2 regions of the Rahnella sp. PD4 genome follow, and region 2 is predicted to be linked to the other one. Evidence: predicted binding sites of a transcription regulator. Region 2 holds the regulator's gene; the other holds the start of a gene.

Region 1 (15,992 bases), on a different contig from region 2:
CGCATTCGACACTGATATGTTGCCAAACGGCCCCCATTGAAAGCCCGCAGGCACTTTCTGAAACGGCATCGCAGACTGTTTTAATTTCCATTACCGGAGCCTTTATTATTCAAATAATTTGGATATTAACAGCAAAACACTCCGCTATTCATCCTGCGGCCAGTGTCCATATCTGTCATAACGCGTTTTCCTTGCTATTTTATGATGAACGATACTTCCCAATATCTAAAAACTAAAGACTCATCGGTCTATCACCCGCAATATTCATCGAAATTGTTCGGGTAACTTCAGACAGGAGAAATAAAATGCATTACGCCTCACGCAACGTGCAAATCCGTAATATAAAAGCAGGCCAGAATGTGATGATTTACGAACCCGCTAATGTGTATGACTGCACTTTGCATGACGACGTTTTTGTCGGACCCTTTGTGGAAATTCAGGCCAACACCAGCATCGGACGGGGGACAAAAATCCAGTCGCATACCTTTATTTGTGAATATGTCACTGTCGGGGAAAACTGCTTTATCGGCCACGGTGTGATGTTTGCTAATGATATGTTTAAAACCGGCAGGCCTGATGCGGAACGAAACTCATGGGCCAGAATTCACGTGGGTAACGATGTTTCCATTGGCAGCGGTGCGACCATTCTGGGCGTCACAATCTGCGATGGTACAGTGATTGGTGCAGGAAGCGTAGTGACGAAAGACATCACGGTGAAAGGCGTTTACGCGGGAAATCCGGCACGGTGGTTGCGGGCGTTGTAGCTCGTCTGGTGGGAATTTGCACTGAAAAATATACGGCATATGAATTATCGGTTGTTCCGGGGGAAATCCTCACGCTGGAGAAAAAGCTCAATGGCTGGTTCTGGGCATGTAAAAAATCCGGGGAATCAGGCTGGGTGCCTGAAGAAAACGTAAGGAACATCATCGCGTGAAGGCTAAAGTTACCCGCGCGGTCGTGACAAAAAAGGCCGCTTTCGCGGCCTTTCAAATTTCAGATCTTATGACACCTGATTACTTAGCGTCAGCATCTGGCAGTGCGTAAGCGATGATGTAATCGCCCAGTTTGGTGCCGAACGAACCGTGACCGCCTGCTGCGATAACAACGTACTGTTTGCCATTGACAGAGTAAGTCATCGGGGTCGCCTGGCCGCCTGCTGGCAGACGTGCTTCCCACAGTTTGTCACCGTTGCTCATGTTGAACGCGCGCAGGTAGTTGTCTGCAGTTGCCGCGATGAAGAACACGTTACCGGCGGTAGAAACCGGTGCGCCCAGCATTGGCATACCCATTTTGAACGGCAGCGGTAATGGTGAGCTGTCGCGCACGGTACCGATACGTTTTTTCCACACGATATCGTTGGTTTTCAGGTCAACACCGGAAATGTAACCCCATGCAGGCTGTTTACATGGGAAGCCCAGCGGAGACAGGAACGGGTTCAGCGTCACGCCAAATGGCACGCCGTACTGCGGCTGAATACCCGTCTCGGTACCGGAACCGCCTTTATCGTTCGCATCTGGCTCGATAGGGTTGCCCGGACCGCGCGGGATCAGTTTAGACACAAATGGCAGGGCGATCGGGTTAGCAATAGCCACCTGACGGTCTGTATCCACAGAAATACCGCCCCACTCGAACATACCGAGGTTGCCCGGGAATACCAGGGTGCCCTGCTCGGATGGCGGTGTGAAGGTGCCTTCATAACGCAGTTTGTGGAAGATCACACGACACATCAGCTGGTCGTAGATCGTCGCACCCCACATGTCTTTGCCAGTCAGCTTAGCTTCAGGACGGAAGGTCAGTTTCGAGAATGGCTGAGTCGGAGACACATGGTCACCTTTCGCTGCACCTTGCGGAACAGGTTTCTCAGGGGCATCGACAATCAGTTTACCGTCACGGCGGTCCAGCACGAAGATGTTACCGGTTTTGGTCGGGACATAAATCGCAGGAACTTTGTTGCCGTTCTTGTCAGTAATATCAGCCAGAGTTGGCTGCGCCGGAACATCCATATCCCACAAGTCGTGGTGAACAGTCTGATAGAACCAGGCCAGTTTACCGGTGGTCGCATTCAGCGCCAGCAGGCCGCTCGCATAACGTTCCATCTCCGGTGTGCGGTTACCGCCCCAGATATCCGGCGTTGCCACGCCAATTGGCAGGTAAACCAGATCCAGTTTGTCATCATAAGCCGCAGGTGCCCATGAGTTCGGGGAGTTTGGTGTGAAATGCTGGCCATCAGCCGGCAATTTATTCGGTTCAGCAGCACCCGGATCGAAAGCCCACAGCAGTTTACCGGTTTCAACATCAAAGCCACGGATCACGCCGGAAGGCTCGCGGTTTGAGTAGTTATCGGTCACCGCACCGGCCACGATAATCACTGATTTGGTGATGATTGGCGGTGAAGTTGGCTCATAGTGGCCTGGTGTCGCATAAGGCATGTTGCCTTGCAGGTTCAGTTCACCATTGTTACCAAATGCCGGGCAACGTGCGCCGGTTTCGGCATCCAGCGCAAACAGACGACCATCGTTGACAGGCAGAATGATACGACGGGAACAGACAGCAGGCGCGGCGCCGTTAGTCGCGTTACCTTCTGCTGCTGGCGTGGTCTCATGGTAAGACACACCGCGACAGGTGACGTGCTGGAAGGTTGGGTTTGGTTTCAGCTCAGGATCGAACTTCCACTTCTCCTTACCCGTCGCGGCATCCAGAGCAAACAGCTTCTGGTGCGGTGTACACAGGTAAAGCATGTCGCCGATTTTGATTGGCGTCACTTCGTCAGTGATTTCGCCCGGATCGTTCGGGGTCTTCAGATCACCGGTACGGAAAGTCCAGGCTACATCAAGCTTGCTGACGTTTTTATCATTGATCTGGCTCAGTGGCGAGTAACGGGTACCGCCCTGAGTACGACCATACGCCGGCCAGTCGCCATCCGGAATGCCGGAATCAGATTTTGCCGGAGCAGAATCCGCCGCTTTGAGGGTGCCGTTAATAACCTGCGGGTCGTTGAAGATGGAGTAACCCAGCACAATAACCGTGAACAGCAGAGAAACGGCCAGCGCGCCACGGGCGAAGCCATTCTTCGCCAGCATCTGGTTATATACGACAGGCAGCAGGATCCACAGCCCCAGGAAGAAGGTGACGTCCAGACGCGGCGTCAGTGCCCAGAAATCGGTGCCCACTTCCCATACAGCCCAGACAGTGGTGCCGAACAGGAAGATTGCATAGAACAATAATGCAGACGAGCGGCGGCGGTAGAGCAGCCACGCAGTAACCAGCGAAATAACACCGGCGATAATGTAATAAAGAGAACCCCCTAATTTTGCCAGCCAGATACCGCCGACAAGAAGATAAATCCCGCTTAACGCGGCGAACAAAGCGGTAATTATGACGACGATGCGTGATAACGAGGCTTTCGTTTCCATAGTTGATGACCTTACTGATTTTTTATAATCGTCGATTCAGGGACGACCTGAATCTTCAAGAACATCCGGTTCTCACCGGGTGTCATTCCTTGCAGGTGCTGCCTGCGTCAGGAATTGCAGGTAACAGGCAACACTGCGTGGTTCGTGTTGTTACTGACTGAACGTTCTTACTGTTCGTAAAGTGCTTGCGGACTGTAAATTATTCGAAACTATAAGAAAGCGTAGCGCCGCCACCGTAATTCCTGCCAGGCGCAGGTTCGTAATAACGCCCATTGCCTTCATTGACGATCACAGAACCGACATAATTTCTGTCAAACAGATTGTCGACGCGGGTAAACAGATCAAGCGTCACGTTACTCCAGTTGAAGCGGTACCCCGCATTCACGCTGGCGACGGTATAAGCCGGTGCCTGTTCACTGTTTTCGTCGTTCACTTCGATGTCGCTCATGTAGCGCACATCGGCACCCGCATGCCAACCTTCCGGCGGCGCCCACTCAAGGGAAGCGTAGCCCATGTTGCGCGCAATTCCAGGCAGACGGTTGCCTGCGGGTGTGCAATCGCCCGCACCACAGGTCTCGTTGCGGAAGGTCGCATCGAGTAGCGTCCAGGCCATTTTCACGCGCCAGTTCTCTTCAATTTGCTGATCTAACGACAATTCCAGACCACGGCGACGGGTCTTACCCGCGTTGGTGTAGCTCGAACGTCCACCGACACTTTTTGCCACAATCAGCTCATCATCGGTATCAGTCTGAAATACGGCTGCGGTCACTAAACCGTTACCCACGCGCCATTTGCTGCCCAGCTCCACGGTGTTACTGGTGGAAGGCTCCAGCCCCAGATTCAGGCCAGACTGGCCGTCACTACGGTAAGACAGTTCATTAATGGTCGGCGTTTCAAAACCACGACCGGCAGAAATATAGGTGTTCAGTGCCGGCGTTACGGCATAGTTCAGGGACGCCATCGGCAGCAGTTTATGATAACGGCGCGAACCGCTGTCATCAGGATTGCGGCCGGTAATGTAATAATCCTGCGAGTCGAAACTGACCGTGCTGTAACGCGCACCGGCATCCAGCGTCCAGCGCGATGTCAGGTTCCACGTGGTTTGCAGATAAGGATCGAGGTTCCACATGACGTTCTTTTCGTTACGACGCTCGTCACCTTTTACGCCCAGATCGCCTTCGCTGTTGAAATTTTCATAACCGAAACGACGTTCAGTCATGGTTTCATAATCCAGACCGCCGGTGACCGAGAACGGCACAGAACCTAGTTGATCGTCATGTTTCCAGCGGGTATCCACACCCGAATATTTACGTTCAAGAACAATCACCCCGCCCGCGTTCAGCGGATTTTTCTGCGATGCCGCAGGAATCGTCTGGTATTGCGTTGTGTGACGCTCGCCGTGATAGGTCATCAGGCTGAACTCGTCGTTTTCGCTCATCTGTCGCTGATAGCGTAATCCGACCTGGGTCTGATCCAGACTCTTACGGGCATTGTACTGATCGGCACGTTTAGCCTGCTTCGGGTCATCGTGCCATTCAGATTCTGTCAGGCCGCCCGGATCATTGGCATCTACGGACACGCTGTTAAACATCAGCGTCAGGGTACTGGCATCATCAATACGCACGCCCAGTTTGCCATTGCCGAGATTTTTCTGCGTACCACTGTGGTCGCGGTAACCGTCAGTGGTGAAACGGGAACCGGAAATCAGATAATTCACATCACCGGCATGCGTGCCGTCTCCGGTTGCGCCGCTGGCTTTAATGCTGTTACGAAACGATCCATAGCTGCCGAAATACGTACCCGCTTCCAGTTTGGCAGGCTGTGAACCCGTTTGGGTATCGACATTAACCACGCCGCCTGAAGAATTGCCATACAGTGCCGAAAACGGCCCGCGCAACACTTCAACGCGGTCTACGGAATTGAGATCAATATTAGACGTTTGCCCCTGTCCGTCCGGCATGGTGGCCGGAATACCATCAACGTAAATACGCACGCCGCGCACGCCATACATGGAACGGCTACCGAATCCGCGAACAGAAAGTTGCAAATCCTGTGCATAGTTCTGGCGGTTTTGAACCTGTAAACCGGGGACGCTGCCAAGGCTTTCGGAAAGATTGACCTGGGCTTTGCTGTTTCTGAAATCGTCGCCATCAATGACGCTGACCGCAGCCGGCGTATCGAGTTCGGAGAGTTTCCCGGTACTTTCACGCTTGATGACCATCAGTGTTGATGAACCGGAACTGTCACCGGCATCCTCTTTCGGTAACGCCGTCGAAGACTGGGCGTAACTGACAGATACCGGGTTAAAAAATGACAGAAACGTGATGATAAAAGCAGAGGTTTTGGCGTTCACTTTATGATTTCTTTTGTTTTACGTTAAAAGGTTGAGTCAAAAAAAGACGACGCATCTCTCAATTTTGGACATAAGAAGTAGACATAAATCGACCAATCTGATTGAGAGCCGTGAAGGGGCTCACTATAGATTTTTTCTTCCTGTTAGTACATACGCAACTTTACAAATATAACTTTTTAACAAAATACCGCACGCAGTGTACATCTGGGCCCGATTTCACATTCCATCTCCGCGCAAAATACGGGGTTTTATTCGCCTGTACCCGTTTTTATTACGACAAAAAATAAGAATCTGCTTTCATTCGAAAAATCACCCTACCCTCGCCTGTTATTTATCCGCGCCCCGGTGGTAACGATTACATAATATATAACCACTTGATAATTATCATATCTGTGAAAAACGAAAAAGACACCAGACACGTATTTATCAGAGAAGACTTTCAGTGGGCTAATTCCGCTTCGTCTTTCGAAACCCACGCGAAAACGCAGGCTACAGAATAAATATAGACCATTCTTTTAAGACGGCGACATATTCATCGCCGTTTTTTCAGACGATTCGTTTCGCATAATGAAACCCTGACCTCTTTACAAAACATATAAAATGGAAAATTCCCGCCACGCCTAAAATACCCGCAAATAATGCCGGGGAAACGTTTTCACAGCGCCTTTCGGGGCCTGCGGCTTCTGCGGCTTTATGATGTTTTTGTCATCCGCACGTCATTCCTCTGTCAGAGCACCGCGCTCAAAGTGGCCTCACACACTGAGTTTCATTTCTGATCACAGTAAAAGAGGTCATGCCATGCGTTTACGTTTAGTTTCAACATTGTTGTTTGCCGCCACAGCGGCGTTCGGTTCTCAGGCAGCCAACGCTGCGCCGGTGAAAAATATTGTGCTGGTTCACGGCGCGTTTGTCGGCGGTTCAGGCTGGCGTCCGGTGTACGACATCCTGACGCATGACGGCTATAAAGTGACACTGGTGCAGGAGCCACTGACGTCTTTCCCGGATGACGTCGCCGCCACCAAACGTATTCTGGACATGCAAAACGGTCCGGCGATCCTGGTCGGTCACAGCTACGGCGGCGCGATTATTACGGAAGCAGGAAATGATCCGCACGTGGCGGGGCTGGTTTACATCGCAGCACATGCGCTGGATAACGGGGAAACGGAAGCAATTAACGGCAAGAAATACCCGAACTCCGCGCATCCGTTTGTGAAAACGCCGGACGGTTTCCTGTACATCAATCCGGCCAATTTCCCGTCTGATTTCGCCGCAGACCTGCCGCGCAAACAGGCTGAATTTGAAGCGCAGGCCCAGATGCTGACGTCCGCCAGCGTATTCACGGCAAACATTCCTGATCCGGCATGGAAAGTGAAACCAAGCTGGTACATGGTGGCGAAGTCCGACAAGATCATTAATCCTGATTTAGAACGTATGTACGCCAAACGCGCGCACAGCCACACCGTCGAAATCGCAGGTGCCAGCCATTCGGTTTATGAATCACATCCAAAAGAAGTGGCCGCACTGATTGAGCAGGCGGCAACAGGGGCGGTGAAGTAAAGGCAGGAAACGTGCTCCTCTACGCCCTGCGGGTAAACGCGATCATCAGGGATAGGGCATAGACCACACAGCCCAGAAATGCAGCGGGGGCGAGGCTGTCAAACAGATGTCCGGGTTGGGCATCTGAATACAATACCAGTGCCACGACGGAAATTCCCATCATGGCACCCGGTACGTGGATCCAGCGGGTCAGGCGTTCCTTTTGCGCCTTGTAGGCGGCAAATTCCTGATTTGTCCGGTCAAGCGCGTCGCTGAGACGCTCACAGTCTTCTTCGTTATCACGCAAACGCTCGGCCAGACAGCTGTTTTCCTCTTCCAGTTCCGCGATTTTCTTCTTCAGTTTTGCCTTTTCGTTTTTCGCACTCTGCCCTTCATACTCTTCGAGTTTCAGGCTGGCACGAAGCTGTGTGATTTTACGGTTCGCCTCAGCCGTCAGTTCTTTCTGTTGCCCGAGCAGGGCGTAATTCCCGTCGGCACGACGGTTGGCGGCATGACGTTTATCCTCTTCCTCACGCATCTGGCGTTCCGACTCGGTTTCCAGCCGGCTTAAACGCTGTTGCAGCGTATCGCGCGCTGCCGCCATCGCAGCCATCTGACTGCCGGTATAAGCAATCAGCCGGTTTGCGGCATCCAGTTCTGCGGAGTTTGAATTGCCAGTCGCCCGCTGGCGTGAGCGCAACAAGGTCAGTTCATCGGCGTGCTGCTTTTTCTGTATATCGGCCTGGCGCAGCAGTTCGCTGATTCGCGTATTAAGACGTGATAATTCCCCTTTCATCCGCTCAACGTCTTCTGTATTGCCGCCATGTGTTTGGTTGCGTGCAACGGCCAGTTCATGCGTCAGGCTGCGGACCTGTTTTTCCAGTGAAAGGAGTTTTTCGAGCGTGACGGCGGTGTCTTTGTAAACAGTTTTTACTTTTGTTTTCTCTGACTCGGCGCGGCTGAAACTGACGCCTCTGAGTGCGCTCTCTACTTCACGGGCAATGGTCATTTTATCCATGGCCTTCATCCGGTTGCACGCGCTGGCCAGGAAAGTGGCCGCTTCGTTGCCGTTACCGGTTCCAAATGCTTGTTTGATAAGGCTCTGTATCACGCTCATGGTTAACGCACTCACTTGCCGTAAAAGTCAGGACACGCCCGTTGTGCACCTGTTTACTCATTGTATCAGATAGGATTTATTTTATTTACAGGAGTTATTTTACGCGAGGTGAGTACAGCAGGATCCGTGGATTTTCTGACTTAAATCGCGATCACCCGCAGGCTTTTGACACCTTTCGCGCCGAGCATCAGCGCACTTTCGCTGTCGGCCATCGCCGCCGGGCCGGTGACCAGGATCGCGTAGCGGGCGTTGAATGGCTGCGGCTGGCGGTGGGCAAGGTGCAGGTGTTCGATGATGTGATTAATGTCGAGCAGCACCACCAGATTTTTAGCCATCGCACTGAGGGAATTCACACAAAGTTGCGGATCACTGAGAAATACAGCGCCGGTTTCTGCGACACCAAAACAGGCGCGGACCACGCCGACATCGACATCTTTCAGCGATGCGGCCTGCATCCGGGCGTCAAGATTCCTCTCTGCGATAATCTCCGGCGTAGCGGAACAAAACAGAGAATCTGCCGGATATAACCCGCGCAGATAGGCGTTGAGGGTCATATAACCGTTTGGCGACGTCCGCAGGAAAGTGTCATCCCAAATCCCCCCCATCAGGGTCAGCGCACGGCCAAAATCTTCTGACGGAGTAGATTTTTCAGCGGGCGACGGGAACAGCGTTTGCATAAATTTATGCTGACGAATGCCGGTCAGGAAATCATTGCGGCTCACGGGGTTTCCTTGTCAGGTGAAAGCCAGCCGGAGAGAGAGGTTACCCTGCTCCGGCCACAGTGTGTTCATTAATGGAACTGCAGGTATGCAACATGTGTTTGCAGATATTCCTGCAAACCGTGTTTTCCGTCGGCGCCACCGACACCTGACTTACGCCAGCCCGCGTGGAAGCCCTGCATGGCTTCGAAGTTTTCGCGGTTGATGTACGTTTCGCCAAATTTCAGCTGCTTAAGCGCCTTCATCGCCGTATTGATGTTGCTGGTGTAAATCGATGACGTCAGCCCGTATTCACTGTCGTTTGCCATGGCAATCGCCTCATCCAGCGTTTTGAACGTGGCAACCGGCAGTACAGGGCCAAACACTTCTTCATGCATAATCGGCATATCCTGCTTTACATCCACCAGCACTGTCGGCTGATAGAAGAAACCTTTATCACCATGACGCTTTCCACCCAGCAATACTTTTGCGCCCTGTGACACGGCTTTCGCCACTTTTTCTTCCACACGCTGCAATGCTGCACCGCTGATCAATGGCCCCATATCCAGCTCTTTTTGCTCAGCGGTATTGCCGAATGTGACTTTCTTCATCGCTTCGCTGATGCGGGAAATAAATTCGTCATACACCCCTTCCTGCACGTAAACGCGTTCCGCGCAGTTACACACCTGCCCGGTATTGATGACGCGCGAACTGACGATGGCTTTCACCGCCAGATCCAAGTCTGCGTCATTCATTACGATAGCCGGGGCTTTGCCGCCCAGTTCCAGCGAGACTTTGGTGACATTCTGCGCCGCTGCGGTCATGGTGGCGATGCCTGCTGCTACGCTGCCGGTCAGGCTGACCATGCCGACTTTCGGATTCGCCGCCAGTTCCTGCCCGACTGTCGGACCGTAGCCGGTGACAATATTCAGCACACCTTTTGGCAGACCAATTTTGTGAATAATTTCCGCGAAGATCACCGCATTGTTTGGCGTGATTTCACTCGGTTTGATCACGATGGTGTTACCCGTGATCAGCGCCGGTGCTGCTTTACGGGCGATCAGGAAGAACGGGAAGTTCCACGGCAAAATACCGGTGGTCACGCCGATGGCTTTGCGGAACACAAAGATGTTTTCATTTGGCCGGTCGCTCTGAATGATTTCCCCTTCATAGCGACGGGCCCATTCCGCCATGTAGTCAAGATAATCGGCGGTGAACAGCACTTCGGTTTGCGCCAGGCCGTAGGTTTTACCGCCCTCCGCAATAATGGTTTCAGTCAGTTCGGCTTCGCGCTCACGGATACCGTCGGCGATTTTATGCAGCCACACGCCGCGTTCTACTGCAGGCAAGGCTTCCCAGCCCGGTTGCGCCGCTTCGGCCGCATCAATGGCTTTTTTAGCATCTTCAGCCGACCCTTCGGGGATCTGCGAAATCACGTGTTCTGTCGCCGGATTCACAACGTCAATCCATTTACCGCCCGTGTTTTCGACGAACTCGCCGTTGATGTACATACGTTTCTGAACTGTGCTCATGTAGCGTCTCCAAATACGGATAGAGGTGATGAACGAATTGTTAATAAAAAAGCTCTTTTTTGTGAAGTTTTAACAGCCTGTTCTATCCGGGGAGTCATTACCTTTCCGTGGTTGCCATTTAATTTTGAGAAATGGCAAAAATGTCATGGTCGGACTGACTGACATAACATTTTTGCAAATTACGGGGCTACTGGCGCACACTTCGGGGGGCATAACCAAATTCGCGTTTAAACAATGTGGAGAAATAATTGCTATCACAGAAACCGCAGTTGTGCGCAATCTCGGTTATCGGGCTGTCGCTGAAACGCAGCATGTTACGCGCATTGAGCAGACGCAGGCGGTTGAGGTAATTGAGCGGTGTGCAGCCGGTTTGCTGTTTCATCTGGCGATGCAAGGTGCGCAGCGACATTGAGAACCGCGCAGCCAGTTCAGGCCAGTCGACGTCCTCGTTGTAATGCTCATTCAACCAGTCCAGCAGATTGTTCAGATCACCGCCCTGCCCGCGATAACCCACCTCACGGCTGCCTTTGCGCAGTAACAATAACAGCTGCATAAAATATAATTCCTGCTGCGCCTGCGATTGCGGAGATTGCATAGCAGGGGATCGCGCCAGCAAATCAATCAGCATTTTAGCCTGGATTATCTGATTCGGACTGATGCGCCAGTGCGCAGGATAGACCCCGTCCACTTCCTGTGGCAGTAAATCACCGACGCCGTTGAGAAAACGAAACGCATTCGGGCTGCGATACAGCACGTTGGTCAGATGCAGGTGGTCGGTATCTTCATAGAGATGATGGTCGCAGTGGCGTACAAAACACACACTGCCCGAACTCAGGATCAGCGGCTGATCATTAAAAACGTGCGTGCCGGTGCCATGCTCAACCAGCACAATTTCATTGAAATCCTGATGATGATGTTCAGGAAAGGTTTCCTGCGGATAACGGGGTTCAATAGCGACCGGGAAATCTCCTGAGAGAAAATACTCACTACTGCGTAACACGGTCATTTCCGACTCCTTATTAACATTATCGTAATATCTTAGTCGGCGCCGGAGTGTCCATCGGGTTGAAACTGTGATCCGCCAGCCGCTTTTGAACAAAACATTCCCTTCCTTATTAAATCCTTTGCAATCCGGCACCCTGCGTAGCTTTATGCCCAATTTCAGTGCGGTTTTCTAAGACCGGTAATGTGTGTTTTTCTGACCGTTTGGCATGACCGAAACAAGATTGTTATCAAATTGTGAGGTTGTTCGCTTAAACCTTTGCATCTTTGCCATAGTTCGCGCTGAACTGGCACTCGCGGAAAGGTGAGCCTGTCAGCAACCTCCTAGAGTCGTGATCATGCGCCTGGCGCGTCGGCAATTTTTTAGTCGTTAAACTTTATGCGGAGTACAAACAATGAAATTAAAACACGTACTGAGCCTCACCCTGATGGCGGGCAGTATTCTGCTGGCAGGCGCGGCATCGGCAGAAGTGAAAATTGCACTGGTGGCAAAGTCGCTGGGCAACGGTTTTTTTGAAGCAGCAAACGTCGGCGCTCAGCAGGCTGCCAAAGAACTGGGTGATGTAAAAGTAATCTATACCGGCCCGACAACGACCACCGCCGAAGCGCAAATCGAAGTGCTAAATGGCCTGATTGCGCAGGGCGTCGACGCCATCGCCGTCTCGGCCAATGACCCCGATGCACTGGTGCCGGTGCTGAAAAAAGCCATGCAGCGCGGCATTAAAGTGGTGTCCTGGGATTCCGGTGTCGCCAAAGATGGCCGCCAGATCCATCTCAATCCCTCCAACAATGCATTGATTGGTGAAACCAACGTCAAACTGGCTGCCGACGCGCTGAAAGCGCTGAATGTGGAGAAAGGTGATGTCGCGATCCTGAGCGCAACCCCTACTTCCACCAACCAGAATCTGTGGATTGCGGAAATGAAAAAAGTGCTGCCGAAATACCCTTCGGTGAATCTGGTGACCGTCGCTTATGGTGATGATCTGTCAGATAAAAGCTACCGCGAAACCATTGGTCTGTTGAAATCCTACCCGGATCTGAAAGTGATTATTTCCCCTTCATCCGTGGGTATCGTGGCAGCGGCGCAGGCGGTCAAAGATCAGGGCAAAATCGGTAAGGTTTACGTAACAGGACTCGGGCTGCCGTCTGAAATGGCAGGCGCAGTGAAATCCGGTGCAACGAAAAGTTTTGCCATCTGGAACCCGATAGATCTGGGTTACGCCGCCACCTATCTGGCTGATGATTTGGTGAAAGGCACCGCCACTAAGACGGAAGCCAGCATGGGCCGTTTAGGTAAAGTGAAACTTGATGCAGACGGCAGCGGTGCTATGGCTGAACCCTTTGTCTACGACGCCAGTAATATCGATAAATTCTCTAAAATCTTCTGATCCTGAACGCGGCTGGCCGGATTACCGGTCAGCCGTTTTGTTGTACTTAGTCAGACTGGGGAAACAACATGAGTGATTCAGCGACACCGCTGTTGTCATTGCAGGGCATCAGCAAAGTCTTTCCGGGTGTCAGGGCGTTAAATAACGTTCACGTGGATTTGTATCCGGGTAAAGTAACCGCCCTGATTGGCGAAAACGGCGCGGGAAAATCAACGCTGGTGAAAGTCATGACCGGCATTTATCAGCCGGAGGAAGGGGAGTTGCACTATAAAGCTATTCCGATAAAACTGCCGAATCCCGAATCCGCCCACAAAGTTGGCATCACCGCTATCCATCAGGAAACCGTACTGTTTGACGAACTTTCTGTCACCGAGAATATCTTTGTCGGCCACTATCTTTATCACGGCATTTTCAAGCGTCTGAACTGGCAGGCGATGCATCAGCAGGCGCGTGATATCCTGACGCGACTTGAAGTGAATATTGACCCTCACGCTATCCTCAAAGAACTGAGTATCGCGCAACGCCACATGGTGGCGATCGCCCGCGCACTGTCGTTTGATGCCCAGGTGGTGATTCTCGACGAACCCACCGCCGCCCTTTCTCAGCACGAAATTATTGAGTTTTATCAGATTGTCGAACGCCTGAAACATGAAGGTAAAGCTATTTTGTTTATCTCACACAAGTTCGACGAGATTTTCACCCTCTCCGATTACTACACCGTTTTGCGCGATGGCAGCTATGTCGGCTCCGGCAAAATCAGTGACATCAGCGAGCAGCAGATGGTGACCATGATGGTGGGCCGTGAAGTCAGTCAGGCATACCCGAAAGTGAACTGCGAGCCTGGGGAAACCGTGCTTGAAGTGCAAAACCTGAGCCATCCGACCGAATTTGCGGGCATTAATTTCTCGCTGCGCAAAGGCGAAATCCTCGGCTTTTACGGGCTGGTGGGGGCGGGACGTACCGAGCTGATGCAGGCGCTGTTTGGTGTCACACAGCCAAACGGCGGAAAAATCCTCATCAACGGCAAAGAACAGCATTTCTCCCGCCCGTCGCAGGCCATCCGCGCCGGGATTGTGTACGTGCCGGAAGAAAGGCAGAAACAGGGAGCGATCATTGATTTGCCGATCAGCCAGAATATCAGTTTGCCGCAACTCAGCCAGCTTAATCCGCGCGGCGTCCTCAATGATAAAAAAGAGTGGGCGCTGGCCGATGATTACGCCAGACGGTTGCAGGTGAAAGCGTCCAGCTGGAAACAGGCCGTGGGCACGCTGTCCGGCGGTAATCAGCAAAAGGTGGTCATCGCGAAATGGCTGGCGACCAAACCGGATATCATCATTCTCGATGAGCCAACAAAGGGCATTGATATCGGATCGAAAGCGGCGGTACATCAGTTTATGTCTGAGCTGGTCGGGCACGGGCTGGCGGTAATTATGGTGTCTTCCGAATTACCGGAAGTCATGGGCATGGCCGATCGCATTATCGTCATGCATGAAGGGCTGATGGTCGCAGAATTCAATGCCGGCGAAGCCACCGCAGAAAGGATTGTCAGCGCGGCCAGCGGCGCGGGCGAGGAGGCAGCATGATCAGAAACCTGCTGAAATATCGCGAACTGTTGCTGGCGGTGGTGATAGTGCTGATGGTGCTCAGCGTCGGCGCGCGTTCGCCGGAGTTTGTCGGTGCCGGAAACCTGCTTGAGATGTTTAACGACACCTCGATTTTAATCATCCTCGCGCTCGGGCAGATGATGGTGTTGCTGACCAAAGGTATCGATTTATCGATGGCCGCCAATCTGGCGCTGACCGGCATGATTGTCGCACTGATTAACTTCCACCATCCGGATATCCCGGTGTGGTCACTGGTGTTACTGGCCACTGTTCTGGGACTGGTGATGGGCGCGATTAATGGTCTGCTGGTGTGGAAAGTCGGTATTCCGCCGATTGTGGTAACGCTCGGAACCATGAGCATTTATCGCGGCATTATCTTTCTGCTCTCCAACGGTGGCTGGATCAACGCTCACCAGATGAGCCCTGACTTTCTCAGTCTGCCACGCACCACCTTTATCGGCCTGCCGCTACTGGGCTGGTGTGCGATTGCCGCACTGATTCTGGTGGCATATTTTCTGCGTTACAGCCGTACCGGACGTGCGCTATACACAGCTGGCGGCAATGCCACCGCAGCGTATTACACCGGCATCAACGCGGGCAAAATGCAATTCGTCAGCTTCTGTCTCTCCGGTGCGCTGGCGGGTTTCTGCGGCTATCTGTGGATCTCACGCTTTGCCGTGGCTTACGTGGATGTCGCCAACGGTTTTGAATTACAAATTGTCGCGGCATGCGTTATTGGCGGAATCAGCACCATGGGGGGTATCGGTTCGGTGATCGGTTGCTTGCTGGGCGCACTATTCCTCGGCGTCATCAATAATGCCCTGCCGGTGATTGAAGTGTCGCCGTTCTGGCAGATGGCGATTTCCGGCGGCGTGATTGTGATTGCCGTCATCCTCAATGAACGTGCCAATAAACGTAAAGGACGGCTGATTCTGCGCCACTCGCCTGCCGTCCGGCCTGTGCGAACTGAAACCGGGGTAAGCTCATGAACAAAACCTTAACGTCACGCAACACGCCACATTCCGCCTCCGGCGAAAAAACCACCATGGCCGTCACGCCGTTTTTCCGCCGCCTGATGGGCTGGGAAGGTTTTTTACTGCTGGTGACGCTGCTGGTGTTTGTGGTGAATGCGTTCGCTTCACCCTATTTCCTCAATATATGGAACCTGTCGGACGCAACATTTAACTTCACCGAAAAAGCCATCATTGTGCTCCCCATGGCGATGCTGATTATCGCCCGCGAGATCGACCTGTCGGTCGCTTCCACCATGGCACTGAGTTCCACCATCATGGGATTCTGCGCTCAGGCTGGTTTACCCACACCGGCGCTGGTGGGTGTGGGGCTCAGCG
Region 2 (15,992 bases):
AACAAAACTGGCCAACCGGATTGTCCGGATTACGCGCGGCGATTTTCTCCAGCGCAGCCAGCTCATTGGCCATGGTAAAGCGCTCAGATAAACGGTGATAAAGAATATCGCCGGCAATCACCCGAAGACGGGTGGAAATCACCTGCGCATTGCGGCGGATTACCGCTTCTGCATGGCTTTCCTCAACCAGTTTCTGTACTTCCTCCGGCTGATGCAGGCTGACGGTAATGTGCTCCTGCAAATCGAGAGCAACCTGAAAAAGCTGAAACAGTCGCTTATGGTGATGATGATGTCCGTGTTGTGGCAGCATGTGTAATTGCTGATAAAGCAGGGCAATCAGATCGATAACCTGCTGCTGACGGGTAAGTAATGGCGGCAACGCCGTCTCGGGATCGGTATGTTGCGTCAGCAGACTGTACTTGGCCTCGAAATAATCCGCGAGTTGCAGATAAAGCTGGCTGAGCGTTTCGCGCATAGGCTGTTCTTGCGAAATACGAAACCACACCCAGTTAAACACCCCGTACCAGGCTGTGCCTGCTGCGAACAGCACCGGTGCCTGCCACATCGGGCGCACGCCGACCATACTCAGTGTGAAAATAGTGGCTACCAGCGCGCCGGGTAACAGGCGCGCATGTAACGGGCTGATTTCACCGGTAACGCCGAGCAATAACGCCAGCGATAGCATGATCAGCGGCAGCGGAACGTGCCAGTTTTCCAGCATCAGTTGCAGCAGAATACTGCTCACGGCAAACAGTGAACCGCCGACGATCAGACGTTTGAAAAAGCGTTTGTGCGGGGTATCCAGACCGGCGATGTTACAGCAGGCCGGGCAGAGGGAAAACAGCAGACCCATTTGCAAGTTGCCAAACAGCCAGCAAATGCCAACAGGCAGGCACAACACCAGCGTCTGGCGCAGCGCGTAATTCACTTCAGGATGGTAAAACAGTTTTCGCCATAACGTCATGGGTAAAGCTTAGCCCATAAAAAAGGCGCGACAGTATTCTGCCGCGCCAATTTTCGAGGGATTAACGTGTGCCGTAAACGACAATCGTTTTCCCGTGTGCGGAGATCAGGCTCTGATCTTCCAGCATTTTGAGGATTCGTCCGACTGTTTCACGTGAACAACCGACGATTTGGCCAATTTCCTGACGGGTAATCTTGATTTGCATCCCGTCCGGATGGGTCATTGCATCAGGCTGTTTAGCCAGGTTGAGCAACGTTTGAGCGATACGACCGGTTACGTCGAGGAAGGCAAGGTTGCCGACTTTCTCTGACGTCACTTGCAGACGGTTGGCCATCTGCGCGGAGAGACGCATCAGAATATCCGGGTTAACCTGAATCAGCTGGCGGAACTTTTTATACGAAATTTCAGCCACTTCACAGGCAGTTTTAGCACGTACCCAGGCACTACGTTCCTGACCTTCTTCGAAGAGTCCCAGCTCACCGATGAAGTCACCTTGGTTAAGGTAGGACAGTATCATTTCCTTGCCTTCTTCATCTTTAATCAGGACAGCAACTGACCCTTTCACGATGTAGTAAAGCGTTTCGGCTTTTTCACCCTGGTGAATCAGCGTACTTTTAGAAGGATACTTATGTATATGACAGTGAGACAGGAACCATTCAAGAGTCGGGTCTGTTTGTGGCTTGCCGAGAACCATTAGCTATTATCCTCTGTTGTTATCGCTGCCCAAAATCACAGGGCTCAGAGTTCCCTGTATGGCACTTCAAATCCAAAGCGCCCTTTCAGCATATAACTCCCCAGAAATGCTGCAAGCGGATGTCGGAGTGCAACAGCCTGTTTATTGCTGTTAACACCGTGGGTTCTGTTCTTAAACCGCAAAAACCGTCACCGCAATTTACTGGAAAGTATGTTTCGGCTTTGTTTGTAGCACAGGTTTGAGATGCTGTCTTCTGTTGTCTCGCTTCAGCATGATGGCGATCGGGTTACGTTGCCAGATTTTGGTCTAAAGGGTACTCTGAGAGCAGATTTCTAAAAGTTTATTCACCGGGAGAATAGTTCATGCACGCACGTGTCAAATGGGTTGAAGGGCTGACCTTTTTAGGTGAGTCAGCGTCGGGTCATCAGATTTCAATGGATGGTAACGCGGGCGATAAAGCCCCAAGCCCGATGGAAATGTTACTGATGTCCGCAGGCGGCTGCAGTGCAATTGACGTGGTATCTATTTTACAGAAAGGCCGTAATGACGTGCGTGATTGTGAAGTGAAGCTGACTTCACAACGCCGCGAAGAAGCGCCGCGTCTGTTCACGCATATCAATCTGCATTTTATCGTCACCGGTAAGGATCTGACCGATAAGATTGTTGAACGTGCGGTCAGCCTTTCTGCCGAAAAATACTGTTCAGTGTCTCTGATGTTGGGTAAAGCGGCCACCATCACCCACAGCTTTGAAGTGATTGCAGCGGAATAAAGTTTACTCGATTTTCTTACCTTCCATCAGGCGCTGCACCAGTGGCGCCATGATCAGCTCCATTGCCAGCCCCATTTTCCCACCTGGTACCACCAGCGTTTTGATGTGCGAGATAAATGACCCCTGCAACATTGCCAGCAGATAGGGGAAATCGATGTCGTCCAGTCCCTGGAAATGGATCACCACAAAGCTTTCATCCAGTGACGGAATGGCTTTTGCTGCGAACGGGTTTGAGGTGTCGATAGTCGGCACACGCTGGAAGTTGATGTGGGTGCGGGAAAACTGCGGCGTAATGTAGCTGATATAATCATCCATCGAACGCACGACGGAATCCATCACTGCTTCACGTGAATGGCCACGCTCCCCGGTATCGCGCACCAGTTTCTGGATCCACTCCAGGTTAACGATAGGCACAACGCCGACCAGCAAATCGACCTGGGCGGCGACATCAATTTTGTCTGTCACTACACCGCCGTGCAGGCCTTCATAGAATAAGATATCCGTTGGTTCCGGCAACGCCTGCCATGGCGTAAACGTGCCCGGCACCTGATTATAGGGAACCGCTTCGTCATAAGTATGCAAATACTTACGTGAACGGCCGGTGCCGGTTTTGCCATATTCGATAAAGCTTTTTTCCAGCAAACCAAAGTCATTGGCTTCCGGCCCGAAATAACTGATGTGGCGCCCGAGATCGCGTGCCTTACGGATCGCCGCATCCATTTCAGGACGGGTGAAATGGTGAAAACTGTCGCCTTCCAGCTCCGCAGCGCGTAAGCCAAGCTGTTGAAATATTTTACGAAACGCCACGCTGGTGGTCGTGGTGCCTGCACCGCTCGAACCGGTAACGGCAATAACAGGATGTTTGGCTGACATAAATGCTTTTCTCCAGAAAGGGGATACAGGCTGGCGTGACGCGGTCTTTTCTGTGGTTGAAAATGTAGTGCCGTGCTGCGCATAATTAAGCCTATTGTTACCATATTTATTCGCGAAGTGACAGGTTGTCACAACCTGCTTTCGAGCGGCTCTACCCGTCCTGCGGCACTTCTTCCTGCCCGGCGCGGAACTGACCGCGTGGCATAATATTCAGCGTTTCATGCAACTCTGACCATACCAGCACAATATCACCGCTTTTCAGCTGACGTTTCACGTCATCGACTTTTTGTTCCAGCGATCTTTCCTGCTCGCCGTAATCGGTGCCTTCGCGCAATACGAAGGATTCCACCACGCTGGTGAGCAGTTCAGGATCCAGTTCCTGCCAGGGAATAATCACTCTGTTTTTTCCTTAGTCTTATTTTCTAAATAGGGGGCGATCCAGGCCGGAATGCGTTGTTCCAGCCACATTTGGGGGTTACGTAAGCTGCCGGACACAAAGCCGACATGTCCGCCATGTTCCGTTAACTGATATTCCACGCAATCCGGTAAATCTTCTGCTTTCGGGATGACGTCGGGTGTCATAAACGGATCGTCTTTGGCGTGGATAATCAGCAGGGGGGTTCTGACCTGTGCCAGTAACGGCAGACCGCTGCACCGGCGGTAATAATCCAGCGCGTCGGTAAATCCGTGCGCTTTTGAGGTAATAGCATCGTCAAATTCACGAAGACGACGCATGGCTTTCAGTTGCGCCAGCGTGACGGGCAATGTCCCAGGGTATTTTGCCAGCTTACGCGAGGCATTGCCTTTGAGCTGACCGAGCAGATAGTGCTGATAAATCCGTGATGAACCGCGTTCCAGCCGGTAAGCGCAAGGTTCCAGCATCAGCGGTGCGGAGACCACCACGGCGGCGCTCAACGTACAATTTTCGCCTTCCTGCCCGAGATAACACGTCAACATATTGCCGCCGAGTGACACACCTACCGCGCCGGTCGGGACTTCGCCATAGGTCTCATTGAGCCAGTGAATGAAAAAGCGGGCATCTTCGGTTTCACCGGAATGATAAATACGCAGCAGCTTATTAGGTTCACCGCCGCATCCGCGGAAATGCATGACCACACCAAGCCAGCCTTTGTCTTTCCACGCCTGCAATAAGCCGTGCGCATACGGGCTGTAAAAGCTGCCTTCCAGGCCGTGAAACAGGATCATGCGAGGTTTATGTCGCGCCTGTGCCGGATCTTCACTCCAGGCTAAATCCAGAAAATCGCCGTCCGGCGTATCCAGCCTTTGCCAGTGAGGTTTAAGTGTTGCATGCCGTCTTATCAGTCGCGGGAGTAGCGTCTGGATGTGCGGATTACTGGCCCCGCGTAAGGGGCGAAAGGTTTCAACCATAAGATGAATAAATTTCTCTTAAGAGGCTCTTGTGCGATCAATATCACGCTGTTAGCTTCAATGCTATCGCACATCTTTCGGGTCGGAGAACCCAAATTAAATGGAACCTGGTTTATTTTTATCGATGCTTGGATTTTTATGGGTCGCCGCCATTACCCCCGGCCCGAACAATATGTTACTCACCACGTCTGGCGCTAACTTTGGGTTCTTCCGTTCACTTTGGCTGATGGTCGGCATTATGCTTGGTATGCAAAGTATTTTGCTGCTGGTGGCCTTTGGTGTCGGCGGTCTCATCACGATTTATCCTGCGTTACACCTGTTTCTCAAAATCGCCGGTAGCCTGTATCTGCTGTGGCTGGCGTGGAAGATTGCAACGTCTGCCTATGAAAAACTGGAAACCGGTGCGCCGCCGCCAAAACCGATCCGTTTGTATCAGGGCTGGTTGCTGCAATTTCTTAATCCGAAAGCCTGGCTGATGGGACTGGGTGCGGTCGCGAGCTTCAGTCTGGCGGGCGCCGCCTATAATCCTTCGATTGCCGGTATCAGCCTTGGGATGTTCCTGGTGAACCTGGTATCGGGCATCATCTGGCTTGGCTTCGGCACGGTGATTGGTCGCCTGCTGCGCAGCAAGCGTGCGTGGTACACTTTTAACATTGCGATGGGTATTCTGACCGCCGCCTGTGTGCTGTTAATCTGGCATTAATTTACAGACCAAAAAGGAGCCATCACGGCTCCTTTCCCGTTTGTGAGCATACGATCAGCTGTCGATATCAAAAGTTTTAGACATTTCTTCCAGTTGTTCCTGGGCATCGAGCCAGGTCATTTCAGTCTCTTCCAGCGCACCTTTCACTTTGGTCTGCTGTTGCAGACACTCCGTGAGATCGGCCTTACGGCTGATGTCATAAATGGCGGAGTCGGCCAGACGGGCTTCAATTGCTGCCAGTTCGGTACCCAGTTTCTCCATCTGTGCTTCCAGCCTGGTGATTTGCTTGCGCAGTGGCTGAGTCTGGTTGCGGAAATCGGCTTCGCGACGTTTCTGATCTTTACGCGATTGCGCACTGTTAACGCCGCCGTCTTTAGCCGGTGCATCCTGCTGGCTTTCCTGACGCTGAATGTCCACCAGCCATTGCTGATAATCTTCCAGATCGCCGTCGAACTGTTCCACTTTGCCGCCGTGTACCAGATACAAATCGTCAGTAGTGGAACGCAATAAGTGGCGGTCATGCGACACGACAACCATCGCACCCTCAAAGTCGATCAGCGCTTCGGTCAGTGCCTGACGCATGTCGAGATCCAGGTGGTTGGTCGGTTCATCAAGCAGCAGCAGGTTAGGGCGCTGCCAGACAATCAGCGCCAGCACCAGGCGCGCTTTTTCACCGCCGGAGAACCGCCCGGTAGGATCCGTCACTTTATCGCCGTGGAAACCAAATCCGCCGAGATAATCGCGCAATTGCTGTTCGGTTTCTTTATTCGCCAGACGCACCAGATGTTGCAGCGGCGAATCTTCTGCGCGCAGGAACTCCAGCTGATGCTGAGCGAAATAACCGAGTTTGACGCCTTTTGCCAGCCCAATGTCCCCGTGAAGCGGCGGCATGGTTCCGGCCAGCAGTTTGATAAGCGTCGATTTACCTGCACCGTTACGGCCGAGTAAACCGATACGTGAACCCGGCACCAGATTCAGTTTGATCGACTCCAGAATCGTGGTGTCGCCATAACCGGCGCTGACCTTTTCCATCCGCAGCAGCGGATCGGGCAAGCTTTCCGGTGAGCGGAAGCTAAAATGAAAAGGATTGTCTACGTGCGCCGGGGCTATCAGCTCCATGCGCTCCAGCATTTTAATACGGCTCTGCGCCTGTTTGGCTTTGGTCGCCTGCGCCCGGAAACGATCGATATAACTTTGCAGATGCGCCACTTTTTCCTGCTGACTTTCAAACAAAGCCTGCTGTTGCGACAGTTTGGTCGCACGCTGGCGTTCGAAAGACGAGTAGTTACCGGTGTATTCGTTCAGCGTCTGCTGTTCGATATGCAGTATTTTATCGACAATAGGATCCAGAAAATCACGGTCATGAGAAATCAGCACCAGCGTGCCGGTGTAGCTTTTCAGCCACTTTTCAAGCCAGATCACCGCGTCTAAATCCAGGTGGTTGGTCGGTTCGTCAAGCAGCAGTAAATCGGAACGACAAATCAGCGCCTGCGCAAGGTTGAGACGCATGCGCCAGCCGCCGGAGAAGGATTTGACCGGCTGCTGTAACTGATTCTGCGTAAATCCCAACCCGCTGAGCAGGCTCGCCGCACGCGCCGGAATGGTCCAGGCGTTAATTGCATCAAGTTTACCGTGCAGCGTGGCGATGGCGTGGCCGTCATCGCGGTCGTTGGCGTGCTGTAATTGTGCTTCCAGCTGACGGAATTCGCGGTCACCGTCGATAACATACTCTATTGCAGGCTCGTCCAGAGCCGGTGTTTCCTGATTGACCCAGGCCAGTGCCCAGTTGGACGGAAAAGTCAGGTTGCCTGCGTCGGCGCTCATTTCACCTTTAAGCAGTGAAATCAGGGTGGATTTACCGCAGCCATTTTTGCCCACCAGCCCGACTTTCTGGCCGGGATTGATGGTCGCAGACGCGTTGTCCAGCAGCACGTTAGTGCCGCGTCGGATTTGTAAGGAGGAGAAAACAATCATAAAGCGCCGTGTTGAGAGTATGTTAAATTGTCATGATAATGATTTAAACAAGACGTATCGCGTCCCATTTTGTCTTTGCGAAGCATGGTAACGGAAAAACCGCACCCTGACGACGCTTTGGAGGTATTGATGTCGCAGCCACCAAAGGTTTTGCTGCTTTACGCCCACCCGGAATCACCCGATTCAGTCGCCAACCGCGTTTTGTTACAGCAGGCACAGCAGCTTGAACATGTCACCGTGCATGATTTATACGCTCACTATCCTGATTTTTTTATTGATATCCACCGTGAACAACAGTTGCTGCGCGAACACAAAGTGATCGTCTTCCAGCACCCTCTTTATACTTATAGCTGCCCGGCATTATTGAAAGAATGGATGGATCGCGTGCTGGCGCGGGGGTTTGCCAGCGGTGCTGGCGGGAATGCACTTAACGGCAAATACTGGCGTTCGGTCGTCACCACCGGTGAGCCGGAAGGCGCATACCGTGCAGGCGGTTATAACCGCTATCCGATGTCTGACATTATGCGCCCGTTTGAACTGACTTCGGCGATGTGTCATATGCACTGGATGACGCCAATCATTATTTACTGGGCACGACGTCAGAAACCTGATGTGTTGCAAAGCCACGCTGAAGCCTACGGTGAATGGCTGCGATCCCCGTTACCGCACGGAGGGATCGTCTGATGGATGTTTCAAATATACCTACGGCAATCCTGCTGTTTTTATTCGCTGCGGTGGTCGCGGTGCCGCTGGCGCAACGTTTAGGTATCGGCGCGGTGCTCGGCTATTTGCTGGCTGGCATTGCCATCGGTCCGTGGGGCTTAGGTTTTATCCGTGACGTGGATGAAATCCTGCACTTCTCTGAACTGGGTGTGGTTTTCCTGATGTTTATCATCGGGCTGGAACTGAACCCCGGGAAATTGTGGGCGCTGCGGCGGCAAATTTTTGGCGTTGGTGCCGGGCAGGTGATCCTGACCGCGCTGGTGCTCGGCGGCCTGTTGTATCTCACGAAGTTTTCCTGGCAGGCGGCGGTGATTGGCGGTATCGGGCTGGCGATGTCATCGACGGCGATGGCATTGCAACTGATGCGTGATAAAGGCATGACGCGTAATGAAGGCGGCCAGCTCGGTTTCGCCGTGCTGCTGTTCCAGGATATTGCGGTGATCCCGGCACTGGCCCTGATTCCGATTCTGGCTGGCAGCTCCGAAGGCAGCAATAACTGGGAAATGATTGGCCTGAAAGTCCTGGCGTTTGGTGGGATGCTGATCGGCGGACGCTATCTGCTGCGACCTATTTTCCGGCTGATTGTGGCCTCCGGCGTGCGGGAAGTGTTTACCGCCGCCGCGTTGCTGGTAGTGCTCGGTTCGGCATTGTTTATGGATACGCTGGGCTTTTCGATGGCGCTCGGGACATTTATCGCCGGGATTTTGCTGGCGGAAAGCGAATATCAGCACGAACTGGAAATCGCCATCGAGCCGTTTAAGGGTTTACTGCTCGGGCTGTTCTTTATTTCTGTCGGTATGGCATTGAATCTGGGCGTGCTTTACACCCACATTTTGCTGGTGCTGGCGGGTGTGATTATTCTGGTGGCTGTTAAAACCGGCGTGTTGTACGGGCTGTCCCGTATTTTTGGTTTACGTACTTCGGTCCGGCTGCAATTCTCTGCCGTTCTCAGTCAGGGCGGGGAATTTGCTTTCGTGCTGTTCTCAGCGGCGGGTGCGCAAAAAGTCATTTCTTCCTCGCAACTTTCGTTGTTGCTGGTGGTGGTGACGTTATCCATGATGACCACGCCGCTGCTGATGCAGTGGGTCGACCGGATTCTGGTGAAGCGTTATAACGACGGCGAAGAGAGCGATGAAAAACACTTTGTGCAGGATGATGAGCCGCAGGTGATTATTGTTGGCTTCGGGCGTTTCGGACAGGTGATCGGGCGTTTGCTGATGGCCAACAAAATGCGCATTACGGTGCTGGAGCGCGATATCAGCGCCGTCGGGCTGATGCGCACTTACGGCTACAAAGTGTATTACGGCGATGCGACCGAACTGGAACTCCTCAGGGCATCCGGTGCGGAAAAAGCAAAATCAATCGTTATTACCTCCAATGAACCGGAGGATACGATGGCGATCGTGCATTTATGCCAGCAACATTTTCCGCATCTGAATATTCTGGCGCGTGCCCGCGGACGTGTTGAAGCGCATGAGCTTTTGCAGGCGGGCGTCGTGAATTTTTCCCGCGAGACGTTTTCCAGTGCGCTGGAGTTAGGTAAGAAAGCGCTCGTGACGCTGGGCATGCATCCGCACAGTGCGTACCGTGCACAACAGCATTTTCGCCGTCTCGATATGCGTATGTTGCGCGAACTGGTGCCGCAAAACCGTGGCGATGTGGCACAAATTTCCCGTGTGAAAGAAGCCCGGCGCGAACTGGAAGATATCTTCCAGAGCGAAATGCATAACGAACGCCGCCAGCTTGATGGCTGGGACGATGATGAATAGTCCGGTAGCGAAAAAAATTCGGTTGTTGATCGAAAACTGACCGGACGCAATGTCGGCAATTTTTGGAGAAGTAATATGGCTATAACCCGTAAACGGTTCATCGCTGGCGCGGTGTGTCCGAAATGTAAGGCGATGGATACGCTGGCTTTATGGCAGGAAGATCAGGTGGAAGTGGTGGAGTGTGTGAAGTGCGGACACCATCAGCGTCAGACGGATGCGCAGGTCAGCAAGAAACTCCGGCCGGAAGAGCAGGTGATTGGTATTTTCGATCCGAAGTAGCGTTATGGCTCGTGTTTTTTTATGCTGTTAGTACAGAGACGCGGATTTCCGCTACACTCTTCGCCAAATTTATCCGGTCGCGCTTTTCAGGATGATCTCATCGAAAAGTGGCCGTCACTGAATTAGCCTTAAGCGAAGTTGCGTGCGTTACGAAACGCCCGCAGACAACAAATTGAGTTTCCAACGGTAGGAGTTATCATGAAAGTAGCAAAAGACCTGGTCATCAGCGTGGCATATCAGGTTCGTACAGAAGACGGTGTGTTGGTTGATGAATCTCCGGTGAGCGCACCGTTGGATTACCTGCACGGCCATGGTTCCCTGATCTCCGGTCTGGAAACAGCGCTGGACGGCCATGCCATTGGTGATGTTTTTGACGTGCATGTTGGTGCGAACGATGCTTACGGCAACTACGACGAAAACCTGGTTCAGCGCGTGCCTAAAGACGTGTTCATGGGTGTTGATGAGCTGGAAGTCGGTATGCGTTTCCTGGCTGACACCGACCAGGGCCCGGTGCCTGTTGAAATCACTGAAGTTGACGGTGACCACGTTGTGGTTGACGGAAACCACATGCTGGCCGGTCAGGATCTGAACTTCCACGTTGAAGTTGTCGCTATCCGTGAAGCAACCGAAGAAGAACTGGCTCACGGCCACGTTCACGGCGAACACGGCCACGATCATGATCATGAACATGGTGAAGGTTGCTGCGGTGGTCACGGCCACGACCATGATCACGACCACGGTCATGATCACGGTAAGAAAGGTGGTTGCGGCGGAAACGGCGGTTGCGGTTGTCATTAATCGCGTTGCACGTTTAGCAGTTAAAGAAAAAGGCGCCCCCGGGCGCCTTTTTGCTACGTTGAAATCAGCATCAATAATGCGGCGGAGGGGTTTCTTCCGACTGATCGGCAATCATTGATGGCTGGCTGGCACGGAGTTTGTCGGTCAGCAGACGCAGGTGATCTTGCAGTCTGCTCATTTCCAGCTGATGTTGTGTGACAATCATGTTCAGCTCTTCAATGGTAATCTCCTGGAAAGCCAGCTTGTTTTCCAGCATCTCCAGACGTTGTTCAACGGTGTTTGAGTTCATCATCATTACCTCACTGTGTGGCCCACGTTGATCATGTTGAGCATTGACCGGAACCTCATCCTGTATTGTAGACCGGCGATTCTACCCGTAAAGCCACAGGATTACCTGACCTCCCTGACGCTTTATCCGTATATGCCGATCCTGTGACGAAACTTATTGATGCAAAAAAGGTCGGAATAAGACGCTAATGACGTGTATAGAGATTGTTTTGTCGTGAGACGGACAGTTATAGTAACCGCCGAACTTTCGTAATTATTACCAGAGGTCATACACTTCTGGTCTTGGAGAAATGGATGAAATCACTGTTTAAAGTAACTCTGCTGGCAACCACCATGGCGATCGCCCTGAATGCCACTCAGGTTATGGCTGCTGAAGCCACAGCACCGGCCGCTGCTGCAACTGCGCCAGCCGCCGCCCCTGCTGCAACTGCTCCGGCAGCAACAGACACGGCCAAATTCAAAAGTGATGACGAGCAGGCTGCCTATGCTCTGGGTGCATCTCTGGGTCGCTACATGGACAACTCCCTGAAAGAGCAAGAAAAGCTGGGCATCAAACTGGATAAAGACCAGTTGATCTCTGGCGTTCAGGATGCGTTTGCAAATAAAAGCAAACTGTCTGATCAGGAAATTGAGCAGACTCTGCAAACCTTCGAAGGTCGTGTGAAAGCATCCGCGCAGGCTAAGATGGAGCAGGATGCCAAAGCTAACGCTGACAAAGGCGACAAATTCCGTGCTGATTTCGCCAAAGAAAAAGGCGTGAAGAAGACTGAATCAGGTCTGCTGTATCAGGTTGAAAAACCAGGTACCGGCGCAGCACCTAAAGACAGCGATACCGTTGTTGTTAACTACAAAGGTACGCTGACGGACGGAACTGAGTTCGATAACTCTTACACTCGTGGTGAGCCGTTGTCCTTCCGTCTTGACGGTGTTATCCCTGGCTGGACCGAAGGCCTGAAGCACATCAAGAAAGGCGGCAAAATCAAGCTGGTCATCCCACCGGCACTGGCTTACGGCAAAACTGGCGTTCCGGGGATCCCGGCTAACTCCACGTTGGTGTTCGACGTTGAACTGCTGGATGTGAAAGCCGCGCCTAAAGCTGATCCAAAAGCTGCAGAAAAACCTGCTGAAGCAGAAGCTGCACCAAAAGCAAACTAAGTCGTGCTGAGTTACTGCATAAAAACCGTCGCTTAATGCGGCGGTTTTTTTTTGGCATGTGACTTTTATTTGAACCAGCCCTTCTTTTTATTGCGGTTACTCTATGATGATAACTTGACGCTTTTGTCTCCCCGGCATAACGTCACAGATCCATATAATCGTCAGGCCGTTTATTCTGTATTTTTGATACAGTAACGCCCCTGAATTGATGAATAATGCGTCCTGACTCCCGTTGGAAGGCGCGATATAGAGGGTGGTAGCTTCAATGTCTAATTCGCTTATAACTGGCGAAACCGGCGAACTGGATTTGCTGGACCAACGTCCTTTCAGCCAGGTTGATCACGAGATTTTGTCTTCCTACGAGGCTGTGGTGGATGGGCTGGCAATGCTGATTGGTGAGCATTGCGAAATTGTTCTGCATTCTCTGGAAGACCTGAAATGTTCAGCGGTTCGGATTGCTAATGGTGAGCATACTGGTCGTAAAATCGGCTCGCCGATTACTGATCTGGCACTGCGCATGCTGCATGATATGACCGGTGCTGACAGTAATGTGTCCAAAGCCTATTTCACCCGTGCGAAAAGTGGCGTGCTGATGAAATCTGTCACCATTGCCATACGCAACCGTGAGCAGCGTGTGATTGGCCTGCTGTGCATCAACATGAATCTTGACGTACCTTTCTCGCAAATTATTCAGACGTTTATGCCACCGGAGACGCAGGAAGTTGCCTCGTCCGTTAACTTCGCTTCATCCGTGGATGATCTGGTTGCCCAAACGCTGGAATTTACGATTGAAGAAGTCAATGCTGATCGTAATGTGTCGAACAATGCGAAAAACCGTCAGGTTGTACTGAATCTTTATGAAAAAGGTATTTTTGATATCAAAGATGCCATCAATCAGGTTGCTGATCGCCTCAACATTTCCAAGCATACGGTCTACCTGTATATCCGCCAGTTTAAAAGCGGTGAGCTGGTGGGGAACGAACGTTGAAACTGCGTTACTGCCTGCTGGTCACCGGCCCTGCATACGGCACTCAGCAAGCCAGCGCCGCGTACCAGTTTGCACTGGCGCTGATCTCCAGCGGCCATCACCTCGACAGCGTATTTTTTTATCGCGAAGGTGTGCTTAATGGTAATTTGCTTTCCGCGCCGGCCTCCGATGAATTCGATCTGGTCCGGGCCTGGCAGCGTATGGCCGCAGATTATCAGGTGGCGCTGAATGTGTGCGTGGCCGCCGCGTTGCGTCGCGGTGTGATAGATGAAACGGAAGCCCATAATCAGGGGCATGGGCAGACTAACTTACAACCAGGTTTTACCCTGACCGGGTTGGGCAGTCTGGCTGAAGCTTCGCTGACCTGTGATCGTCTGGTACAGTTCTGATGTGTGAATACAGGGAGCAAGAATGAAGAAGATAGCGTTTGTATTCACGCAGGGCCCACACGGAACGTCCGCAGGGCGGGAAGGGCTGGATGCTTTGCTGGCGACCTCCGCGCTGACTGAAAGCATCGGTGTGTTTTTCATGTCTGACGGTGTTTTCCAGTTAATGCCAGTGCAGCAACCGGAAAAAATTTTAGCGCGTAATTATATTGCCACGTTCGGCGTGTTATCTCTTTACGATGTTGATCAGTGTTTTGTTTGTGAAGAGTCTTTAAAGACGCGGGGCCTGTCTGCTTGTCATGAATGGGTTCTGAATGTTGAGACGTTACCCGTTGCTGAAATTCGTCAGCGGTTGGCTGATTATGATGTGGTCATGACGTTTTAAATCAGGAAATCCTATGCTTTTTACGCTTGCCAATTCCCCGCAACATTGTGATTTTGCATTGCTTATTAATATGATCACCCAAGACGATGCGCTTTTGCTGATGCAGGACGGTGTACTGGCCGCACTTGATGGCAGTGAGGCATGCAACCTGATGAGTCATCATGTGCAGTCTATTTATGTTTTAAGCGAAGATTTGGCGGCTCGCGGTTTGGTTGGTCAAATTTCACACAAAATCACGTTGATCGACTATACTGGTTTCGTCGCGCTGACTGAGAAACATGCCCAGCAAACAGCATGGTGAAACATCGATGTGCTGTATATTTCTTGACACCCTCTTAGGTCAGCCCTAAAATTCTGCGTCCCCATATTAGCTAATGCTTTTTATGGGGCGATTTATCACGCGTTTACAAAGTAGTTTATGAACCAAAATCCAGGAGCTTTTTAATGGCAACAATTAATCAGCTGGTACGCAAACCACGCTCTACGAAGGTTGCTAAAAGCAACGTTCCAGCGCTGGAAGCTTGCCCGCAGAAACGTGGCGTATGTACTCGTGTATATACTACCACTCCTAAAAAACCAAACTCCGCACTGCGTAAAGTCTGCCGTGTGCGTTTGACTAACGGTTTTGAAGTTACCTCCTACATCGGCGGTGAAGGTCATAACCTGCAGGAACACTCCGTGATCCTGATCCGTGGCGGTCGTGTAAAAGACTTGCCAGGTGTGCGTTATCACACCGTCCGTGGCGCACTGGACTGTTCAGGCGTTAAGGATCGTAAGCAATCTCGTTCTAAATACGGCGTTAAAAAGCCGAAGTCTTAATGGTTCTCCGTTAAGTAAGGCCAAACATTTTCACTTTACTGTCAAAATAAACTCTTAGAGTTTTGGACAATCCTGAATTAACAACGGAGTATTTCCATGCCACGTCGTCGCGTCATTGGTCAACGTAAAATCCTGCCAGATCCTAAGTTCGGATCCGAACTGCTGGCAAAATTCGTCAACATTCTGATGGTAGATGGTAAAAAATCTACTGCAGAAGCAATCGTCTACACTGCTCTTGAGACCCTGGCTCAACGTAGCGGTAAAGGCCACCTGGAAGCTTTCGAAGTCGCTCTGGACAACGTTCGTCCGACTGTCGAAGTTAAGTCCCGCCGCGTAGGTGGTTCAACTTATCAGGTTCCAGTTGAAGTCCGTCCGGTTCGTCGTAATGCTCTGGCAATGCGTTGGATCGTTGAAGCTGCTCGTAAACGCGGTGATAAATCCATGGCTCTCCGCCTGGCGAACGAACTTTCTGATGCTGCAGAGAACAAAGGTACTGCAGTTAAGAAACGTGAAGACGTTCACCGTATGGCTGAAGCCAACAAGGCGTTCGCCCACTACCGCTGGTAATCACTTCGCAGTAGTTATGCTAACCAAGCGGGCGCTTCAAGAAGCCAACCCGCTTGGGTTAACTGAACTTGAACGTCCTAGTTATAGAGGAATCAAATGGCTCGTAAAACACCCATTGAGCGCTACCGTAACATTGGTATCAGTGCTCACATCGACGCCGGTAAGACAACCACTACCGAACGTGTTCTGTTCTACACCGGTGTAAACCACAAAATCGGTGAAGTTCATGATGGCGCAGCCACCATGGACTGGATGGAGCAGGAGCAGGAACGTGGTATTACCATCACGTCCGCTGCGACTACCTGTTTCTGGTCAGGTATGGCTAAGCAGTTCGAACCACACCACATCAACATCATTGACACCCCAGGGCACGTTGACTTCACCATCGAAGTTGAACGTTCTATGCGTGTTCTTGATGGTGCGGTAATGGTTTACTGTGCTGTTGGTGGTGTTCAGCCACAGTCTGAG

Evidence for each region. The regulator CRP, encoded in region 2, controls carbon source genes, mostly activating them, when cyclic AMP is high. The targets are predictions, from matches to a motif close to ATGTGANNNNNNTCACAT.
Region 1: rhaS (rhamnose ABC transporter substrate-binding protein) is a predicted target of CRP. The motif match lies at 11,887-11,904, and genes of this name have one in related genera.

What each region holds. Positions count from the first base shown of each region.
Region 1 is NZ_JBLZQF010000004.1:27,822-43,813, forward strand. Features, by position in the region: gene ACOZIO_RS11920 (DUF596 domain-containing protein) at 1-91, opposite strand, end outside; gene ACOZIO_RS11925 (acyltransferase) at 306-764, shown strand; gene ACOZIO_RS11930 (SH3 domain-containing protein) at 773-934, shown strand; gene ACOZIO_RS11935 (glucose/quinate/shikimate family membrane-bound PQQ-dependent dehydrogenase) at 1,014-3,413, opposite strand; gene pqqU (TonB-dependent receptor PqqU) at 3,613-5,766, opposite strand; gene ACOZIO_RS11945 (alpha/beta hydrolase) at 6,565-7,323, shown strand; gene ACOZIO_RS11950 (hypothetical protein) at 7,343-8,419, opposite strand; gene ACOZIO_RS11955 (LUD domain-containing protein) at 8,560-9,141, opposite strand; gene aldA (aldehyde dehydrogenase) at 9,210-10,649, opposite strand; gene rhaS (HTH-type transcriptional activator RhaS) at 10,837-11,655, opposite strand; gene rhaS (rhamnose ABC transporter substrate-binding protein) at 12,047-13,039, shown strand; gene ACOZIO_RS11975 (sugar ABC transporter ATP-binding protein) at 13,108-14,622, shown strand; gene ACOZIO_RS11980 (ABC transporter permease) at 14,619-15,632, shown strand; gene ACOZIO_RS11985 (ABC transporter permease) at 15,689-15,992, shown strand, end outside.
Region 2 is NZ_JBLZQF010000005.1:2,002-17,993, reverse strand. Features, by position in the region: gene ACOZIO_RS14140 (YccS/YhfK family putative transporter) at 1-964, opposite strand, end outside; gene crp (cAMP-activated global transcriptional regulator CRP) at 1,026-1,658, opposite strand; gene ACOZIO_RS14130 (OsmC family protein) at 2,021-2,428, shown strand; gene ACOZIO_RS14125 (phosphoribulokinase) at 2,432-3,301, opposite strand; gene ACOZIO_RS14120 (YheU family protein) at 3,453-3,698, opposite strand; gene ACOZIO_RS14115 (hydrolase) at 3,695-4,690, opposite strand; gene ACOZIO_RS14110 (LysE family translocator) at 4,791-5,393, shown strand; gene ACOZIO_RS14105 (ABC transporter ATP-binding protein) at 5,448-7,367, opposite strand; gene kefG (glutathione-regulated potassium-efflux system ancillary protein KefG) at 7,497-8,051, shown strand; gene kefB (glutathione-regulated potassium-efflux system protein KefB) at 8,051-9,859, shown strand; gene ACOZIO_RS14090 (YheV family putative zinc ribbon protein) at 9,935-10,138, shown strand; gene slyD (peptidylprolyl isomerase) at 10,337-10,936, shown strand; gene ACOZIO_RS14080 (protein SlyX) at 11,007-11,225, opposite strand; gene fkpA (FKBP-type peptidyl-prolyl cis-trans isomerase) at 11,519-12,379, shown strand; gene ACOZIO_RS14070 (helix-turn-helix transcriptional regulator) at 12,645-13,367, shown strand; gene tusD (sulfurtransferase complex subunit TusD) at 13,364-13,756, shown strand; gene tusC (sulfurtransferase complex subunit TusC) at 13,779-14,138, shown strand; gene tusB (sulfurtransferase complex subunit TusB) at 14,152-14,439, shown strand; gene rpsL (30S ribosomal protein S12) at 14,583-14,957, shown strand; gene rpsG (30S ribosomal protein S7) at 15,054-15,524, shown strand; gene fusA (elongation factor G) at 15,621-15,992, shown strand, end outside.